One region of the Clostridium ljungdahlii DSM 13528 genome, then DNA from elsewhere that is predicted to be linked to it. Evidence: riboswitches for the same ligand, from Rfam matches in the RefSeq annotation. Region 1 holds a riboswitch; each other region holds the start of a gene.
The links. Region 1 has a riboswitch for glycine ahead of CLJU_RS14420 (ACT domain-containing protein). Riboswitches for the same ligand answer to the same signal wherever they lie in the genome.
Positions count from the first base shown of each region.

Region 2: another riboswitch for glycine. It lies ahead of CLJU_RS04095 (transcriptional regulator); the one in region 1 lies ahead of CLJU_RS14420 (ACT domain-containing protein).
Region 3: another riboswitch for glycine. It lies ahead of gcvT (glycine cleavage system aminomethyltransferase GcvT); the one in region 1 lies ahead of CLJU_RS14420 (ACT domain-containing protein).

Region 1 covers NC_014328.1:3,225,130-3,231,835, reverse strand. Annotated here, with positions in the region: gene CLJU_RS14435 (PocR ligand-binding domain-containing protein) at 1-152, opposite strand, end outside; gene CLJU_RS14430 (HD-GYP domain-containing protein) at 344-1,402, opposite strand; gene CLJU_RS14425 (PFL family protein) at 1,575-2,933, opposite strand; gene CLJU_RS14420 (ACT domain-containing protein) at 2,952-3,221, opposite strand; glycine riboswitch at 3,365-3,454, opposite strand; gene CLJU_RS14415 (methyl-accepting chemotaxis protein) at 3,691-5,757, shown strand; gene ymfI (elongation factor P 5-aminopentanone reductase) at 5,808-6,551, shown strand; gene CLJU_RS14405 (response regulator transcription factor) at 6,676-6,706, shown strand, end outside.
Region 2 covers NC_014328.1:917,808-924,513, forward strand. Annotated here, with positions in the region: gene CLJU_RS04080 (sulfite exporter TauE/SafE family protein) at 1-675, shown strand, start outside; gene CLJU_RS04085 (hypothetical protein) at 730-1,065, opposite strand; gene CLJU_RS04090 (DUF1653 domain-containing protein) at 1,509-1,763, shown strand; glycine riboswitch at 2,025-2,111, shown strand; gene CLJU_RS04095 (transcriptional regulator) at 2,250-2,447, shown strand; gene CLJU_RS04100 (amino acid permease) at 2,622-4,004, shown strand; gene CLJU_RS04105 (hypothetical protein) at 4,402-4,581, opposite strand; gene CLJU_RS22825 (GyrI-like domain-containing protein) at 4,626-4,832, opposite strand; gene CLJU_RS04115 (hypothetical protein) at 5,074-5,433, shown strand; gene budA (acetolactate decarboxylase) at 5,594-6,313, shown strand; gene CLJU_RS04125 (ABC-F family ATP-binding cassette domain-containing protein) at 6,357-6,706, opposite strand, start outside.
Region 3 covers NC_014328.1:2,675,509-2,682,214, reverse strand. Annotated here, with positions in the region: gene CLJU_RS11910 (DUF6282 family protein) at 1-608, shown strand, start outside; gene CLJU_RS11905 (hydratase) at 651-2,945, shown strand; gene CLJU_RS11900 (NAD(P)-dependent oxidoreductase) at 3,384-4,652, shown strand; glycine riboswitch at 4,820-4,913, shown strand; gene gcvT (glycine cleavage system aminomethyltransferase GcvT) at 4,982-6,088, shown strand; gene gcvH (glycine cleavage system protein GcvH) at 6,105-6,485, shown strand; gene gcvPA (aminomethyl-transferring glycine dehydrogenase subunit GcvPA) at 6,491-6,706, shown strand, end outside.

The DNA.
Region 1 (6,706 bases):
ACAGGGTGTCCATTTTTGTCAACTGTAACACTTGCAATATTCATACTATCAGCAAAGTTATCCTGAAATTTTTGAAGTGTATTAATATCCAAAACATCCTGTATTTCTAATGAATCTAAGTCAATTTTATCATTATCGGTAAATTTTATCATAAATAATAGCCTCCTATGTTATATAATGTAATAATAGTTTGTTAAAAAGTAATTAAACCATAGTCTATAATACTATATCGTATATAAAAAGCAAGGATTTAGTGATTATTATATGGAACTGACGCTAATTATTAGTAAATGTATACAACTGTAAAACAAAATGTTATAAAAAGTGAACAAAAAGCTGGTTATTAAATAACCAGCTTTTTAACATATAAATCTTTTTCTTTTTTTAAATCAAGGAATCCATTGTCATCAAGTAAAAGAGGATTTCTCAAATCATTCATGTCAACTTGGATGACTTTACAACATTGCTCATTATTTAAAAGTACATTTTCACCCATATAGTAGTTTACTATGTGATTTAAAAACATAGTACAATATTGGCAATCGAGTTTCCCAAGGCTTTGCTGTTGAATAATTTCTAAAGCTTCAAAAGGACCGCTTAGTTCTTTACAATATCTATTGGAGCTTAAATCATCAAACAAATCTGCAATAGCTATTACTCTAGCAAATTTATGAATTTTATCTTCTTTAATACCTAATGGATACCCAGACCCATCCATTCTCTCATGATGCATTAATACACCATAACTTACGGAAGAATCTAAATAGGGGATCTCTTTTACAAAATTATAACCTATGGCAGGATGAGTTTTAAAAATTTTATATTCTTCTGGGGTGAGATTTCCCTCTTTATTTATAACATCCTTACTTATCTTGATTTTTCCAAAATCATGTAGTACTGCTGAGTAAGTTAATAAATTTATATCCCTTTTGCTAAACCCCAACCATTTTCCAAGTATAAAACTTACAGCTGCTACGTTTACGCTGTGTCTGTAAATGGTATCATTGCCACTTCCGTGGAATACTATATTTTTAATAACTAGGCCTGTAGAGTTAAACTCTTCTTGTATTTTTTCTGAAAAAGTTCGTACTTCCTTTATTTCAGGAGCTTTTAAATTAGATATGGTATCAAATATATTTTCCAAGTTGTAAGAAAATTCATTAAAAGTATTCTCAAGTTCTTGTACCGTTTCTATTTTAGCAGTTAAAGGATCCTCGGAAGTATCTTCTACGTAAATTTCTACTTCGTCCACAATAATATTTTGTTTTAGCTTTTCTATAGCCGATTCCGTAATGGCAATATCTTTAGCTAACAGCATTTTATTTTCAAAGGTTATATCACTTGCTGATATCATTCCTGGTTCTAATTCGCTTATTCGAACTAATTTCTTTTTTGACAACATACTATCTCACCTCATATAAATCATTAGAATAGCAATATATAGTAACTATGTATATGTTATCGTAGTATTATTGTATTTCTAAACATGTTTACAATAAAATTAAATTTTATTTATACCTATATTTAAATTTGCATTCAACATTAAAAATATATGGGGCTTTTAAGTGGAAAATCTAATTCTTAAAGCTGTGAATTGGAGCAGGAATTCTTCCACCTCTAGCTATGAAACTTTCACTTGAAAATTTACTTACAGGCATTATAGGTGCTTTTCCGAGAAGTCCTCCAAAATTTGCTTCATCTCCGACATTTTTCCCGTAAACAGGGATTACCCTCACGGCAGTTGTTTTATTATTAATCATTCCAATAGCAGATTCATCTGCTATTATGGCAGATATAGTGGATTCAGGAGTATCACCAGGTATACCTATCATGTCAAGACCTACAGAACATACACAAGTCATTGCTTCCAATTTTTCAAGATTAAGAGACCCTGAATTTACTGCACTTATCATACCCTCATCCTCACTTACAGGTATAAACGCACCACTTAATCCACCAACTTGAGATGCTGCCATTATGCCTCCTTTTTTGACTGCATCATTTAATAATGCTAGAGCAGCAGTAGTACCTGGGCACCCACAACTTTCAAGGCCCATCTCTTCCAGAACTCTTGCAACACTGTCTCCTACAGCAGGTGTAGGTGCAAGTGATAAATCTACTATACCAAAAGGAACACTTAATCTTTTTGAAGCTTCTCCAGCAACTAATTGACCCATTCTTGTTATTTTAAAAGCTGTCTTTTTTATTGTTTCTGCAACTACATTGAAATTTTGCCCCTTAACTTCTTCTAGAGCACATTTTACAACGCCAGGACCACTAACACCTACGTTTATTATGGAATCAGCTTCTCCAACTCCATGAAATGCTCCTGCCATGAAAGGATTATCTTCTACTGCGTTTGAAAATATTACTAACTTTGCACAACCTATACTCTCATTTTCTCTAGTGAGATAGGCAGTTTCCTTTACTATTCTTCCCATATCTTTTACTGCATCCATGTTTATTCCTGCTTTTGTAGTTCCTACATTTACAGAGGAGCAGACTTTTTCAGTAACAGCTAGAGATTCTGGAATGGACTCTATAAGTATTTTGTCACCTTTAGTATAACCTTTATGTACAAGTGCTGAAAAACCCCCAATAAAGTCAATACCTAAAGTTTGGGTAGCTTTATCTAAAATTTTGGCATATTCTACATAACTTTTATCAGAGCTTGCCTGGGCTATCAGTGAAATAGGTGTAACGGATACTCTTTTATGTATTATGGGTATACCATATTCCGTTTCAATCTCATTGGCAGTTTTTACTAGGTTTTCAGCTTGTTTAGTTATTTTATCGTAAATTTTAGTTCTTGCTTTTTTTCCATCACTATCTATACAATCTAAAAGAGAGACACCCATAGTTATGGTTCTTATGTCTAGGTTTTCTTTGTCAATCATGTTTATGGTTTCCATAATGTCTTTAGTATTTATCATTTAACTCAACTCCTTAGTTTAAATTTGGTGCATAGAAGTGAATATGTCTTCTCGTTGAAGCTTAATGACAACTCCTATTTCTTTAGCTTTGTTTTCAAGGTGATTTTTTAGTTCTATAAAATCTGTTTTCATTTTTGATAAATCAACTAGCATTACCATTGTAAAATAGCCTTCTATGAGAGTTTGGTTTATGTCCAAAATATTTATGTTATTTTCAAATAGTACAGAAGTTACCTTGTAAATAATACCAGTTTTGTCTTCTCCAAGTACAGTTATAAATGACTTCATTTTATAATCCATCTCCTTTAAATAGTTTGTATTGATTAATTCTATTATTAGCAATTATAAAAAAAAAGACCAAATTAAATTAGTCTCTGGAAAATAAGATTTTAAACAATAACTATTAATTAAGTCAATAATTATCATTTTGTATAAAATCCTCTGTCCCTTGTACCTGAGAGTTTCACCCAACTTTGGCTTTCCCCTTCGGTGCTCATAAGAGTCTCTCCAGAGGTTCGTCTAATAACGGTTTAAAAATTTAATCCCATTATTTTCATCCGACCCTTTTAAATTATCACAATTATATCATATTAAAAAAGCCAATTCAAATATATTATTGTAAATTTCATTGGAATATCCATGTTGGTTATCATAGGTTAAATTTACGTTAAAAAAAGTTCTATTTAACAACAGCTTAAAAATACCACATTAAAATAAAAGATATGATTAATGTAAATTTATATACTGGAGGAATTTTATGTTAAAAAAATTATTTTTAAGTGCCTCAAAGTTATTTTTTGGTAAGAAGAAAAAGTTTAATCTATCTTTTTTAAACAGTGTGGGAGTGAAAATAGTTTGTGAGATTGGAATACTTATAATATTCATATGCAGTATATTAGGAATAACATCTTATTACAGTGCTTATAGAGCTATGGAAGATAGTATAAAATTTTCGCTTGAAAGTAGAGCAATAGAGTCTTCTAAACTCATAGATGCAACTTTAAAACAGGATGTTAAAGCAATTGAAGAGTTAGCATCAAATGATATTATAAAATCCATGAATACTTCAATACAGACACCTCTTCTTAAGATGAGAGCAAAACAATTAGGATATGTGAACTTAAATGTGATGGATTCAAGTGGTATGATTTATATGCAAACTGGTGAAAAGACTAAAGCTAATTTAGAGGACACCAAGAATTACTACCTTAAAAATGCGTTAAGTGGGAAAATGTCTATTTCAGATCCAGTGATGAATACGGATGGGCAGCAGATAATGGCGGTGGCAGTTCCAATAAAAGATTCTTATGAAAAAGTTGTAGGAGTATTATTTTCAAATGTAAGTATGGAAAGTTTAAATAAATTAGTTCAAAATGAAAAACTGGGTAAAAGCGGATACTGTTTTATAATAAATAAGGAAGGGGTTAAGGTAGCACATAAGGATTTGAAACTGGTGCTAAATAAAGATAATACTATAGAAGATGAAAAAAAAGATCATTCTTTAAGTGAACTGTCAATTTTAGAAAAAAATATGATAATGGGTAAAAGTGGCTCGGGATACTATAAAAAAGATAATGAAGATATGTTTATGGCCTATGCACCAATAGCTGACTTAAATTGGTCGCTGGGGCTTACTATAGATAAGAGTGAAATATTTAGTGAAGTAAATATGTTAAAATACAAAATAATTATGATAACTGTTCTATTTATTTTGATAGGATTCTTTATAGGGTTATTTATAGCTGGAACTATAAAAAAACCACTTCATAAAATAAGAAAGTATGCCCTGGAATTATCAAAGTTTAATTTAAACTACAGAATACAAATTGACAAAAGAGATGAATTTGGAGATACGGCTTCAGCATTAAATTATGCAATGAATGAAATAAAGTATATTATAGAACAAGTAAAACTAAAAAGCGGAGAAGCTTTGGAAGCTGCGGATAATGTAAATAAAATGTTTGAAAAATCGCATTCGGAAATAAAGTTGGTTTCAGATGAATCTTCACAAATATGTTCTAATATGCAGGAGAACTTATCTTCTATAGAAGAAGTGAACCAAAAGATATCAAATATAAAGCATGAAATAAAAAACTCAGCAAAAGAGGCAAATCAAGGCTTGGCTCTTGCAAAAAACATAAGGGAAAGGGCTTTAAATATTAAAAAAGATACGGAAAGCTCAAAGCATGACTTTGAAAATTATTATACACAGTATAGTAATGAATTAAGACATGCACTGGAAAATGTGAAAGTAGTAAAAAATATTTCTATAATGGCTGAAGAAATAAAAACTATATCAGATAGAACAAATATATTAGCATTAAATGCCAATATAGAAGCCGCAAGGGCTGGCGAATATGGCAGGGGATTTATGGTGGTGGCAGAAGAGGTAAGAAAATTAGCTATGCAATCTTCTGATATGGTAAGTAATATACAATTAAATGTAAAAAGTGCTTTAAAATCGGTAGAAAAACTCTCCAAATCAGCTGAAAGTGTATTGAAAATTTTAGAGAAAAATATTTTGTCGGATTACAGAAAAATGGTGGACATAAGCAAAGATTATGAAGAGGATGGAATGAGATTTGAATCTGTATTAAAAAAGGTTTGTGGGCTTATGGAAAATATAGATGAGTCTTTTTTAGTAATAACTAAAATAATGTGTATTATAGTGGAGTCATCAAATGATGGAACTAAAGCATCCGTAGATATATCAGATAATATAGATGAAATAGCAAATGAAAATAGGGACATATCTTTGTATACTATGAGAAATGCAAGTGGGTCTGAGGAGCTTCTTCACATTTTAAGTAAATTTAATGTATAATATTAATTGAAAAGTAAATTTTATGTTAATGTAGGAAGGATAAAATCATTATGGAAAATTTAGGCGGAAAAGTAGCAATAGTAACAGGAGCTTCTAGAGGAATAGGAAGAAGTATTGCTATAAATTTAGCAAAATGTGGTGCAAATGTAGTAATAAATTATAAAAAAGATGAGAAAGAAGCCTATAAAACCTTGGATATGATAAAACAAGCCGGTTCGGTAGGAATGGTAGTACAGGGGGATGTTAGTTTATATAGTAATGCTGAAAGAATAGTGCAATATGCATTAAGTAAAATGGGGAAAATAGATATACTTGTTAATAATGCAGGAATTTCTAAAATAGGACTTTTTGTAGATATGAAAGAAGATGAGTGGAATTCTATTATAGATGTGAATTTAAAGGGTGTACTTAACTGTTCTCACTCTGTATTAAAACATATGATTTCTAAAAAATCAGGATCTATAATAAATATTTCTTCTATGTGGGGAAATGTAGGTGCTGCCTGTGAATCCATTTATTCTGCATCTAAAGGAGCTATAAATCTTTTTACAAAATCTATTGCAAAGGAAATGGCACCTTCGAATATAAGGGTAAATGCAGTTGCACCAGGGGTAATTGATACGGAAATGAACTCCTGGTTAAAAGAGGATGAGAAGAAAAGTTTAATCGAAGATATACCTATGGGTAAATTTGGACAATGTAAAGATATAGCAAAAACTGTATGCTTTTTGGCAGGTGATTCATCTGCCTACATAACAGGACAGATAATAACGGTAGATGGTGGAATGATATGAGAAATGAACCTTTAGTGTAATATACATATAAAATAATAGTAGTAGTGGACGATAAATAGAATATGGAAAAATTAATTTTAATAAAAGGGATGGTTAAAATATTGATGTTATAGGATGAATAATTATGAACAAAGTTATAATATTAGATGATATGA
Region 2 (6,706 bases), 2.3 Mb from region 1:
CCAGCATATATGATTTCAGGGATTCCGGTTCATTTTGCTATTGGTACAAATAAAATGAGTTCTTGTATGGGGACAATTATAGCTACATGTCGTTATGCTAAAAATGGATATATAAAGTTGAAACTAGGAATTTGCAGCGCAGTTTGTGCTTTGATCGGGTCACCGCTTGGGGCTCTTATTTCCTTAAAAATAGAAGACTTTTATTTTAAAATTTTAATGTTGTTCATTTTGCCTATAACAGCATTTTATGTCTTACATAAGCATAATCTTGAAGATAATAAACAGGAAACATCAATGAATTATAAAACATACATAACATGTATGTTAATTGCATTTTTTTTGGGAATCTATGATGGGTTTTATGGCCCAGGAACAGGAACATTTTTATTGTTATTATTGACGAGCATTGCAAATTTGAGTATGAATACTTCTGCAGGAATTACAAAAGCTATAAATTTATCATCAAATGTAGCTAGTTTAGTAACATTCATTATAAATGCAAAAGTATTTTTAGTTTTGGGTTTAGTCGCAGGCTTATTTAGTATTGCTGGAAATTACATTGGTTCTGGTTATTTTACAAAAAGCGGATCAAAAATAGTACGTCCTGTAATTATAATTGTACTTACGATTTTTTTTATTAAAATATTAGTTGAGATATTATCGAAGCAGTTATAATTACAGGAACGTTTATTTTGTTTTAGGACTATTGGTATAAAGTGGACTTGATTTTTACTTGTATATTTTACCATCCGGTCCTAATTCAAATATGCGTCCAGTTTCTTTACTCACTAATATAAGATTTTGAAAATCAGTTCCATCACTATTATCGTGTCCATATAAAACATAACTTGCATTTAATATATCATCAGAGAGAAACCTTTTTAAAGTATCAGTACCAACAACGTTTTGTGCAGGCTCAAAAGAAGAATTAGGATATTTACTTTCAACGATTTTTAATGCTTGACTATAGTTGACTCCTCCGTGTTCTTGTATGTATGATGCACTTTTATGAGTGATATCGTCATCATCTTGCTTCTGCTGTTTTTTTGCATTTACTGCTTCCAACTTATATTTTGATTTTTCCTGCTGATCTTGAACTGCTTTTGCAAATACATCTTTTAAATTTTTAGCCTCAGAATTATTAGGATCTATTATTAGTACTGCATCTAGGTATTTATTCTATAAATTATACAAAATTCCTTTATAAATATAACACAGAAGTGAAAAAAGAAGTGAGTACTAAAAAATTGAAAAAGTATTCCCCTAATTGGCAGCATAGTTGTTAGATCCAACTGCTTCACATGGGATGAGAGAAAAATCTCTAAAAAGTTTTATGTATCAAGCATATGAATTAGTAATGAAAAGTTCAATAAAGAGTTATTTTAAAAAGAAACGCAATTTTATTGACATAGTAGTATTAGATAAAATTGACTTTAATAAAATTCAAGTAGAAACAGAATTTACTTTAGATAATAAAAGCAGAATATATATTAGGAGTGTGAAAAGATATGGACGAATTAGAAAAAAGAAAAATAGAATTACGAAATCATACAGGAAAGATGGTTAGACATTTCAAAAATAAAAGTTACTTAATATTAGATTTTGCAACACATACTGAGACAGAAGAAGAATTAGTTATATATAAAGCTCTTTACGGTAACTGCGGTGTATTTGCAAGACCAATAGACATGTTTGTTAGTGAAGTAGATCATGAAAAGTATCCGGAAATAAGTCAAAAGTGGAGATTTGAATTAATAAAATAGAAAAGTCGTTTTCATTTTTTTGTTTTATTTAGTTTTGACTTAATATGGTCACTTTAGTATAAATGTTTTTAGAAATTATGATGAAATATAATTTTTATTTTAGTTAAAAGTGAAGAAATTGTTGCAATTTTATCAAATATGTATTAGTATATAATAAAATTAATAATTCAGATGAAGATAGTGGGAGAGTTATGGCTTTTGCCATTCACCGAAGAAGTAAATCTTTCAGGTACCTATTTAATTATAGAGATGACCGCTATTGGATGAATCCTTGGAGAGACTCTTATTGAGCACCGAAGGAGAAAGTCGCATGGCGAAACTCTCAGGTAAAAGGACAGGGAAAAGGTAACACATCTTACAAAAGTAATATATAATTAATTACTTCATTTAGATCTTATCTATTCCCATTTGTATCTCCAACCACAAAATATTTATATAGGAAAAGGCATTTCTAGTACATGCTTTTGACTAAGATGGAGGGATAAAATGGATCAATTAACAAAACTATTTACTAAAACCAATTCTATAGTATGGAAGGGTTTACTTTTAGTCCTGCTAAATGGAACTAGAACCTATCTTACTGTACGTCTAGGGTTACTTAAATTATTCAAATTGTCTATTTTTGAGAAAAATGAATATGAAGATAATGAAAAAGGTGATGCTATTAGCTTTGCAGTATTATGAAGAATTAAAAGTTGCTTCAATTTATAGTTATATTTTTTAACAGCACTCATACTAATAGTGTATTTGTACATCATTCATATGGAAAATTATATCTTAATATCAAGATAATAACTCTAGAAATACGAATGCAGCAACATAGGTAAAAAAAGTAACGTTTAGAAAGGCGGAATATATATGTCAGAAAATCAAAATTTATCGAGAGGACTAAAAAATCGTCATGTCCAATTACTTGCAATTGGAGGTGCAATTGGTACTGGATTATTTCTTGGTTCAGGCAGGTCCATTCACTTGGCTGGTCCATCTATTCTATTTGCATATGCTATAACAGGAATTATTTTATTTTTTGTAATGCGTGCCCTTGGCGAATTATTGCTTTCTAATTTAAACTACCATTCTTTTGTAGAGTTTGTGTACGATTATCTAGGAGAAGGAGCAGCATTTATTACTGGATGGACATACTGGTTCTGTTGGATTTCACTTGCTATGGCCGATGTAGCTGCCACTGGACTTTATGTACAGTACTGGATTCCCAATGTACCTCGATGGGTACCAAGCCTTATAGTTCTTGTAATTTTACTAATTATGAACCTTACTGCGGTAAAATTATTTGGTGAAATGGAATTCTGGTTTGCATTAATTAAAGTTGTTGCAATTTTGGCACTTATTATAGTTGGTACATTTATGATTATTAAAGGATTTTCTACAAATGCTGGTGCATCTAGCTTTTCAAACCTTTGGAGACATGGAGGTTGGCTACCAAATGGGGCAAATGGCTTTATACTTTCATTTCAAATGGTTGTATTTGCTTTCACTGGAATCGAATTAGTTGGTTTAACAGCTGGTGAAACTGAAAATCCAGAGCATGTTATTCCAAGGGCTATTAATAACATTCCAATTAGAATTATTATTTTCTATGTAGGAGCACTTGCTGTTATTATGGGAATATATCCATGGAACTCAATCAATCCAGCTAAAAGTCCATTTGTACAGGTATTTGCTTCAGTTGGAATTGCAGCAGCAGCAAGCATTGTAAACTTTGTTGTGCTAACATCAGCAGCATCTGCTTGTAATAGCGGTATTTTCAGTACAAGCCGTATGGTTTACTCTCTTGCCAAAGAAAATAATGCACCTGGGTCAATGAAAAAGTTAACTTCTAATCATATACCTTGCAATGCTGCAATATTTTCTGCAGCCGTTATCTTAATTGCAGTTATTTTAAACTATATCATGCCAGGTGAAGTATTTGTACTAATTACAAGTATATCAACATTTTGCTATATATACATCTGGGCAATTATAGTTATCTGTCACATGAAATACCGTAAAACTAAACCTGAACTTGCTGCCAATAACAAATTTAAAATGCCACTTTATCCAATCATGAACTATATAATTCTAGCATTCTTTGCTTTTGTTATAGTTACATTAGCACTTAATAATGAAACTCGTGTAGCCTTATTTGTAACACCTGTATGGTTTATAATGCTTGGGGTGATTTACAAGGTATTTAAATCAAAAAAGAAAACTGAAGAAGATGGCAAAAGAAATTTAGCATAGGCTAATACTTATTGAATATTACCCTTTATATGAAAATTACTTAACCACTAAAGTCAAGACCGCCCATGGGGCGGGTGTCTTGCTTTAGTTCATCATCTATAGATATCATATTTTTTATTTGAATGGAAATTAGTAGGTTTAAAGTGATAACGCATAATATCTTGTAATTCTAATGAAAAAGCAGTTCGCTCAGGTTGAATGGTTTCTTCCACAATTTTTGCAGTTAGAAAAAGTGACTCAAAAATTGTGGTAATAAGTTTAGTCTAGTACGGCTAGTATAATACATTCCTTAATAAGTCTCAATCTATCACGAGGAGTTAACTTAAGTCCCCATCCTCCTGTGGAGTTACCATTTGGATCTTTGACCCATCTTCTCATGTTTTCCCCGAATAAATCCTCAAAACCAAATGATTTCATAAGCAATATATCCGTTTCTCACAACAACAATACCAGTTATATTGCTGTACTCGGATTTTACCATAGGCTCAAGTTTTGAAAGTTTTTCAGAGTCCATTCTCAAGGTTTTAGAATCTGCGGCTTGCCATTTTGTAGTTGGCCAGTAGTTTCTTTCTATCATAAGTACCTCCTCGTATAAATAAGATGTTTTTGTTTTGCTTGATACTACTTTTTCTTCACAGGAAAATATACTTCAGTAACAAGATCTTTAGGAATGGTGACTTGGTGGGGGTCAGTTACATATACTTCATATGGTGGGTTTGTAAGTTTATATCCTTCATTTTCTACCCATTCCCTCAACTTAGCATATACAGATGTTAATTCTGAATATGAGCCCCTTAAAACAGACTTCGCACAAAGGACTCCAGGCAAGTATCTTGTTCCCTTTACAATCTCCTTTATCGGAATGGCAAGTTCTGTATCATTGCCAGAAGGATTGTATTCAGCGCTGTGATAAATAGTTATTGGCTTACCAAGAAAGTCAATTACAAAAATATATATAAAGAAAGCAAAGCTACATATATTAAAGCATTTAAGGTAAAACTAAAAATATTATAAAAATGAAATTATTTTTTCTCATAGCTAAAGTTACATAATACGAGGAGGATTTATAATGAAAAAAGTAATAGGAATTATAAGTATTGTACTATTTGTACTCGTAGCACTTCAATCCTGTGCTGCAGGAGTAGGAAATGCATTAAGTAATAACAAAGAAGCTAGTGGATCTGCTGGATTATTTTTATCTGTATGTATGCTTATTGCTGGAATAATAGCAATAATATCAAAATATAGTAAAGGTATGACTATAACAGCTATAGTATTTTATTTGTTAGCTTTTGTTGTAGGGATTGCTAATGTTGGGCATTTTTCAGATTTGCAAATTTGGTCAATCATTAACTTGATATTTGCTGGACTATTGATATTTCATTTGCTTAAAAATAAGCAATTATATAATAGCAGTGGGAAAAAGTAGAATCATATATTGTAATTATTTTTAATTATGTTGGCAAAATTGAAATTGTCACTGAAACACCTCTAAATGTTTTAAATACATATGTTTAATTATTGTGACAGATTCTAATAGTAGAAAGTAGAAATTTGCTATGTTATAATGACATAGAGGTGAATGTAATATGGATGATGAGGTGAAAGTCCCAAACCATATATATCAAATGTCTACAATAAATGCACTTGTTTCGGGGCTGTATGATGGCTGTGTTTCATTATCTAAACTTCTTAAAAAAGGAAACTTTGGTATAGGTACTTTTAAAGGTCTAGATGGTGAACTAACTCTTTTAAATGGAACTTTTTATAGGACTAAACCTGATGGCAGCGTATACGTATGTTCCAAAAACGTATCCGTTCCTTTTGCTGTAGTCACTGAACTGGAAAATTATAATACTTATAATATTCAAAATCGTACTTCTTATGAAGATATAAGAAAAGAATTGGACAGCTTTATAGAAAGCAAAAATATATTTTATGCTTTCTATATGGAAGGTAAATTTAATTATGTAAAAACACGTACTGTTGTAAAACAGAATATGCCTTATAAGCCTATGGCTGAAGTTGTTAAAGATCAGCCTATGTTTGAATATAACGGTGTTGATGGATATGTGGTTGGATTTAGGTGTCCTGATTATGTTGAAGGCCTTAATGTCCCTGGATATCATTTTCATTTCATAAATAAAGATAAGAAATTTGGTGGACATATAAGTGAATTTTCCATTGAAAATGCGAAGGTTTATGTACAGAACTGTTCTTGCTTTAGGATGGAACTTCCTAAAAATGAAAGTTTTTATAATATGGAAGTACAAGATAGAAACGATGAGATAACAAGTGTTGAAAAATAAAGTATTGATAGAAAAAAACACTAGACAGTGCTAATAACAATGTCTAGTGCTTTTTATCTTGCTCAATTTTTTCATTGAGTTCATTTAAGTAAGTCCACCTGTCCATCTTTTCGTCTAGCTCTTTTTCCAGTGAATTCTTTTCGGATAAGAGATCTTCAAGAAGTGCATAATCAGATGAAGCAGCTTCCATTTCTATTTTCTTTTCAGATATAGATTTTTCTAGATGTTCAATTACCTCATCTATTTTGTCAAACTCCATTTGTTCTGCATAGGTAAATTTTAGAGGCTTTTCTTTTTGCAACTTATAGTTGTTTTTAGCTGTATTTTTCTTAGAGCTTATTTTTTCCTCTGATATTTTTGCAGTTTTGTGAAAATAGGAATAGTTTCCTGTAT
Region 3 (6,706 bases), 550 kb from region 1:
ACCCTCAAATGGGAGGATTGAATATTGCAGCAGTAGAAAATGCTATTAAAATGAATGCAAAAATTATTTGGTTACCAACTTCATTTGCTGCTAATGAACGTAAACAAAAAGGAATGTCAGATGGCGTTGAGGTAATTAATAATGGACAAATTGTTCCTGAACTTGTAAAAATTTTAAAGCTAATTTCAAAGCATAATATTGTTCTTGCTACGGGTCACTTATCGCCGTATGAAATTAGAGTAGTTGTTGAAAAAGCAAAAGAAATAGGTGTGAAGAAAATTTTAATAAATCACCCTGAATGGCCTACTGTAGATATGTCTTTGGATGATCAAAGAGCATTAATAAAATATGGAGTGTACTTTGAAAGGTGTTATGCACACCGTGTAAATGGTAAATATGAGAAGAATTTTTCAACAAACTTAAGAGCAATTGAAAGTTTAGGATATGAATCCACAATCATATCCACTGATGGAGGCCAAATTGAGAATCCTGTGTGGAGCGAAGAATTATATGAGTATATATCATTTTTAAGAAATTCAGGATTATCTGAAGAAGCTGTTAATAATATGACAAAAATATACCCAGCAAAAATGTTAGATCTTGATTAGGCAATAAATGAAATTTTATTACATTATAATAGGGAGGAAGTTATGATTAAGTTATATGATGAAGGCGCATATTTATTAAATGGAGAAGAATTATATTTTGACAATAAAGAATGCAATGAAAAACTTAAAGCAAAATTAGGAAAAGATTATATTAACAAGGAAGAAGCTAAAAAACAAACTATAGCTTATTCTATACTGCAGGATCATAATAAATCAAAAGATAATGTAAACTTAAATATTAAATTTGATGCCCTTGCTTCTCATGACATCACTTTTGTAGGAATTATACAAACATCTCGTGCCAGTGGACTTACAAAATTTCCAATACCATATGTGCTTACTAATTGCCACAATAGTCTCTGTGCTGTTGGTGGAACAATTAATGAAGATGACCATTTATTTGGCTTATCTGCTGCAAAGAAATATGGAGGAATATACGTTCCACCTCATTTAGCAGTTATTCATCAGTATATGCGTGAGATGATGGCAGGCTGTGGAAAGATGATTTTAGGATCAGATAGTCATACCCGTTATGGAGCACTTGGTACGATGGCAATAGGTGAAGGTGGCGGAGAACTTGTTAAACAGCTGCTGTCTCAGACATATGATATATCTTATCCTGGAATTATAGGAATTTATTTAACTGGGAAACCACAAAAGGGTATAGGACCACAGGACGTTGCCCTAGCTATAATTGGTGAAGTATTTAAAAATGGCTTTGTTAAAAACAAGGTAATGGAATTTGTAGGACCAGGAATAGAAAACTTATCTGTAGAATATAGAAATGGTATAGATGTAATGACTACTGAAACTACGTGTTTGACTTCAATATGGAAAACTGATAGCAAAGTTTGTGATTACCTTGAATTACATGGAAGAAAAGAAGATTATAAAGAATTAAATCCTGGAAGCGTTGCATATTATGATGGAATTGTATGTGTTGATTTGTCAAAAATAAAATCTATGATAGCAATGCCTTTTCATCCAAGTAACGTATACACTATCGAAGAACTTAACGCAAACCTTTATGACATATTAGATAAGGTAGAAAAAGATGCCAGAAGCAGAATGTCTAACAAAAATCTTGATTTCTCTTTAAAAGAAAAGATAAGAGATAATAGGTTATATGTAGAACAAGGATGTATAGCTGGATGTGCCGGAGGTAATTATGAAAATATTTGTGAAGCTTCCAGTATACTAAAAGGAAAATCTATTGGAAATGATGAATTCACATTAAATGTTTATCCTTCCAGTCAGCCTGTTTATTATAGTTTAGCTCAAAACGGAATAGCTGCAGAATTGATGCAGACGGGAGCAATAGTTAAGACAGCTTTCTGCGGACCATGTTTTGGAGGAGGAGATACACCTGCTAATAATTCACTCAGTATAAGACATACAACTAGAAACTTTCCTAATCGTGAAGGTTCAAAACCTAATGAAAATCAGCTTTCTTATGCAGCACTTATGGATGCACGTTCAATAGCAGCAACAGCTGCTAACAAAGGATTTGTTACAGCAGCTACAGATTTAGATGCAGATTACAATATACCTAAATATTATTTTAACAAGACGATTTATGATAACCGTGTTTATAATGCTTTTGATAAAGGAAATAGTGATGTAGAATTAAGATTTGGGCCTAATATAAAGAACTGGCCGGATATGCCTGAGCTTTCAGATAACTTAATACTAAAAGTGTGTTCTTTAATCAAAGATCCTGTAACTACAACAGATGAATTGATACCTTCGGGAGATACATCTTCTTATAGATCTAATCCATTAAAGCTTTCGGAGTTTACGCTGTCACGTAAAGATCCTGAATATGTTGGAAGATCAAAACAAATTCAGAAATCAGAAAAAGATAGACTCGCAGGAAAGTCTCCTTTTGATGCAAATAGGGATCTAGAAAAAGTATTTAGTGTAATAAAAGAAGAGTTTGACAGTATAAATACAAGTAATACAGGTATAGGAAGCATGATATATGCAGTAAAGCCTGGAGATGGCTCTGCTAGAGAACAGGCAGCCAGTTGCCAAAAGGTTTTAGGTGGATATGCTAATATTGCAAGAGAATATGCTACTAAAAGATATCGTTCAAATTTGATTAATTGGGGTATACTTCCTTTTGTTATGGAAGATGAACCACAGTTTGAATGCGGCGATTATATATTTATTCCTAATATAAGAAAGGCTGTTGCTGAGAGACCATCTGAAATAGATGCTTATGTGGTAAAGAGGAACCTTAAAAAGTTCAATGTAAAAATTGACAAGCTTACTGAAAAAGAAGTAAATATATTGTTAGATGGATGTTTAATAAATTATAATAAAACAGATAAATAATTTAGTGTAATAAATTTAATTGGCAGTAAAAGTTTTAGCAGAAATATTGTTTGCTAATGATAAATGTAGGATTAATATTTAGAATATCGTTGAAAAGCTGCATTAGATGGAGGATTAACTTCAAGCTAATGCAGCTTTTTATTTAAAATACAATAAATTATTATTTTGAAGCAATTTTACAAAAGTTAGGAAGAAAACAGGGGTGCTTGTTGTGCATGATAACTATTATAAATCTTATGAAATCTCAAGTATTTTTAAGATGGATTAAGAAATACAGAAGATTATTAATACAGATACAGATAATAAGTATTGATAATTTCTATTATATATGATTATATATATGTAATATAAATATTAGTACAGAGTATTGATAAAAAATAGTACAGATGGTAAATAAAACATTATAGAATTTGTTTACACACAAGGGAGGAAGAAGAATTGGATAAAATTGTTTTTGGTGAAGCTAATAGATGTCTTGGATGTAAAGTGCCTCAATGTAAAAAAGGATGCCCTGTAAGTACCCCTATAAATGAAGTAATAAAACTTTTTAAAGAGAATAAAATAAAAGAAGCCGGGAAACTTCTTTTTGAAAATAACCCCATGTCAGCTATTTGTTCACAAGTTTGTCCACATGAAAAGTTTTGTGAAGGCCATTGCGTGCTTGGTAAAAAAGGAACTCCTATAAAGTTTGGTCTTATCGAAAAATATATATCAGACTTTTATCTTAATTTTATAACGTCAGCTGATATAAAAAAGTTGAATAAAAAAATTGCAGTAGTAGGGTCAGGTCCAGCAGGATTGAGTATTGCCTTTATAATGGCAAGAAAGGGATATGATGTAACTATATTTGAATCCCATGAAGATATAGGAGGAGTTTTGAGATACGGCATACCTGCCTTTAGACTTCCTAAAGATATTTTGGACAGGCTTAAGGATAAACTTCTCCATATGAGAGTTAAGATAAGGCCTAATACTCTTATAGGACCTGTGATAACTGTTGAAGATTTGTTTAGGGATGGATACAGGGCGGTTTATATAGGAACAGGAGTGTGGAGCCCAAGGAGCTTGGGACTTAAAGGAGAAACTTATGGTAATGTGAATTATGCCATAGATTATCTTAAAAATCCTGAGGCCTATAATTTGGGAGATAAAGTTGCAATTATAGGAGCAGGAAATGTTGCTATGGATGCTGCAAGGACTATAATTAGAAATGGATCAAATGACGTAACTATCATTGCAAGGAGTGATGAAGAACATGCAGGAGCAGATAATATAGAAATTGATTATGCCAAACTTGATGGAGTGAAATTTCTCTATAAAATGGCACCAGTTGAAATAACAGATGATGGAATTAAAGTAGTTCCAACTGAGGTGTCCTTTGATGAAAATACAGGGAAAAAGAAAGTAACGTTAAAAGATGAGGAAACAAAGCTTTTTAATGCAGATTCTATAATAATTGCTGTAGGCCAGGGACCTAAGGCAAATATAGTAAACAATTCTGAAGGAATAGAAGTAAATTCCAAAGGACTTATACAGACAGACGATTCAGGAAGAACTACAAGGTCTGGAGTTTTTGCATCAGGTGATGTGGTAACAGGTGCCAAAACCGTTGTTGAAGCAGTAGAGGTTTCAAAGCACCTTGTAAATGCTATGGAAGAATATATAAAGAGTATGGATAAGAAATTTGAAAGTTCAGATAAAAATTAAAAATATTTTTATTGAAATTCCATATTCTAAGGTGTATATTAATAATGTAGTAAAAAGTATATAAATTGGATGAATACAGTGCGAGATAGCATCTAGTTGTTAACCGAAGAAGCAATGATATGCCGCCACGGATATATCAAAAACTCTCAGGTAGAAGGAGCGCTGTAGGACAAAACTCTGAAAAAGCTGTTATTAAGACAGTACCAAAGGTGAAAGATATTTAATATCGAAACTCTCAGGTAAAAAAACAGAGGATATGTGGACTATTGGGTAAATAGTCTCCATATCCTTTTTTTTAATGCATAAAAATATTAAGGAGGTTTTATGTTATGGAAGAATTAAAGAAAACTCCGCTGTTTGATTCTTATAAGAAATACGGTGCAAAAATAATAGATTTTGCAGGATGGGATATGCCAGTACAATTTGAAGGCATAACATCTGAACATCAAGCAGTACGTAAAAAAGCAGGATTATTTGATGTCTCACATATGGGAGAAGCAGATATAACAGGAAAAGATGCACTAGAATTTGTTCAAAATTTAATAACGAATGATGCAGCTAAGATTAAAGAAAACCAAATATTATATACACCTATGTGTTATCCAGAAGGTGGAATAGTAGATGATATACTTGTTTATAAATTTACAAATGAGCACTTTTTTCTCGTAATAAACGCTGCAAATACTGATAAAGATATTGACTGGATGAAAAAAAATAAGGAAAATTTTCAGGTAGATATAAAAAATATATCTCCTTCAATTATACAGCTTGCAATTCAGGGGCCAAATGCGCAAAAAATACTTCAAAAATTAACGGATACAGATTTAGATAGCATCAAGTTCTATTTCTTCAAAAAAGATGTACTAGTTGCTGGAAAAAGGTGCATGGTTTCAAGAACAGGATATACAGGAGAAGATGGATTTGAAATTTATTCAGAAACCGAAAATGCAGAGTATCTGTGGGATAAGATACTTGAAACAGGTAAAGAAGATGGTATAAAACCAATAGGACTTGGTGCAAGGGATACTTTGAGATTTGAAGTTAGCTTGCCACTTTATGGAAATGAATTGTCTAAATCAATTACACCTCTTGAAGCAGGCATAGGAATTTTTGTGAAACTTGATAAGGACAATTTCATAGGCAAAGATGCTCTTGTAAAGCAGAAAAAAGAAGGACTAAAGAGAAAAATAGTTGGCTTTGAAATGAAGGAAAGAGGAATTTCAAGGCACGGATACGAAGTTTTTGCAGAGAATAAGAAAATAGGAGAAGTAACCACTGGATATCGCTCACCCTCTTTAAATAAAAATATAGGTTTTGCTTTAATTGATTCTAAATATGCACCTATTGGAACTTCTATTTCTATAAAGGTGAGGAATAAGCTTTTAAATGCGGAAGTAGTTAGCAAGAAATTTTATAATAAAAATTATAACAAATAGTGGGGAGGATTTATAAATGAAAACTTTAAAGGAATTATTGTATTCAAAAGATCATGAATGGATAAAAGTTGATGGGGACAAAGCTTATGTTGGTATTACAGATTTTGCCCAGGATTCTTTAGGAGAAATTGTTTTTGTTGAACTTCCTGAAGTGGATTCAGAATTCTCAAAAGGTGATGTATTTGGAACAGTTGAATCTGTAAAAGCAGCTTCAGATTTGTGTATTCCAGTTTCAGGTAAGGTCTTAGAAGTAAATGAGGAACTTGTAGATAGTCCTGAAGGCCTCAATGAAGATCCTTATAAAAACTGGATAATTTCAATTGAAATATCAGATGAATCGGAATTGAAAGATTTACTTGATGCAGCAAACTATGAAAAAATATGTGATAAGGAGTGATTGACATGCATCCTTATTTACCACTTACAGAAGAAGACAAGACAATTATGCTGGAGAAAATAGGAGTAAGCAGCATAGATGATCTGTTTTCCGATATACCAGAAAGTGTTCGTTTAAATAGAAAATTAAATATAAATAATGGAATGTCCGAGCTTGAAGTGGAGTCTTACATTAAGGACATTGCAAAATCAAATAAAAGCTGTGATGATCTGACCTGTTTT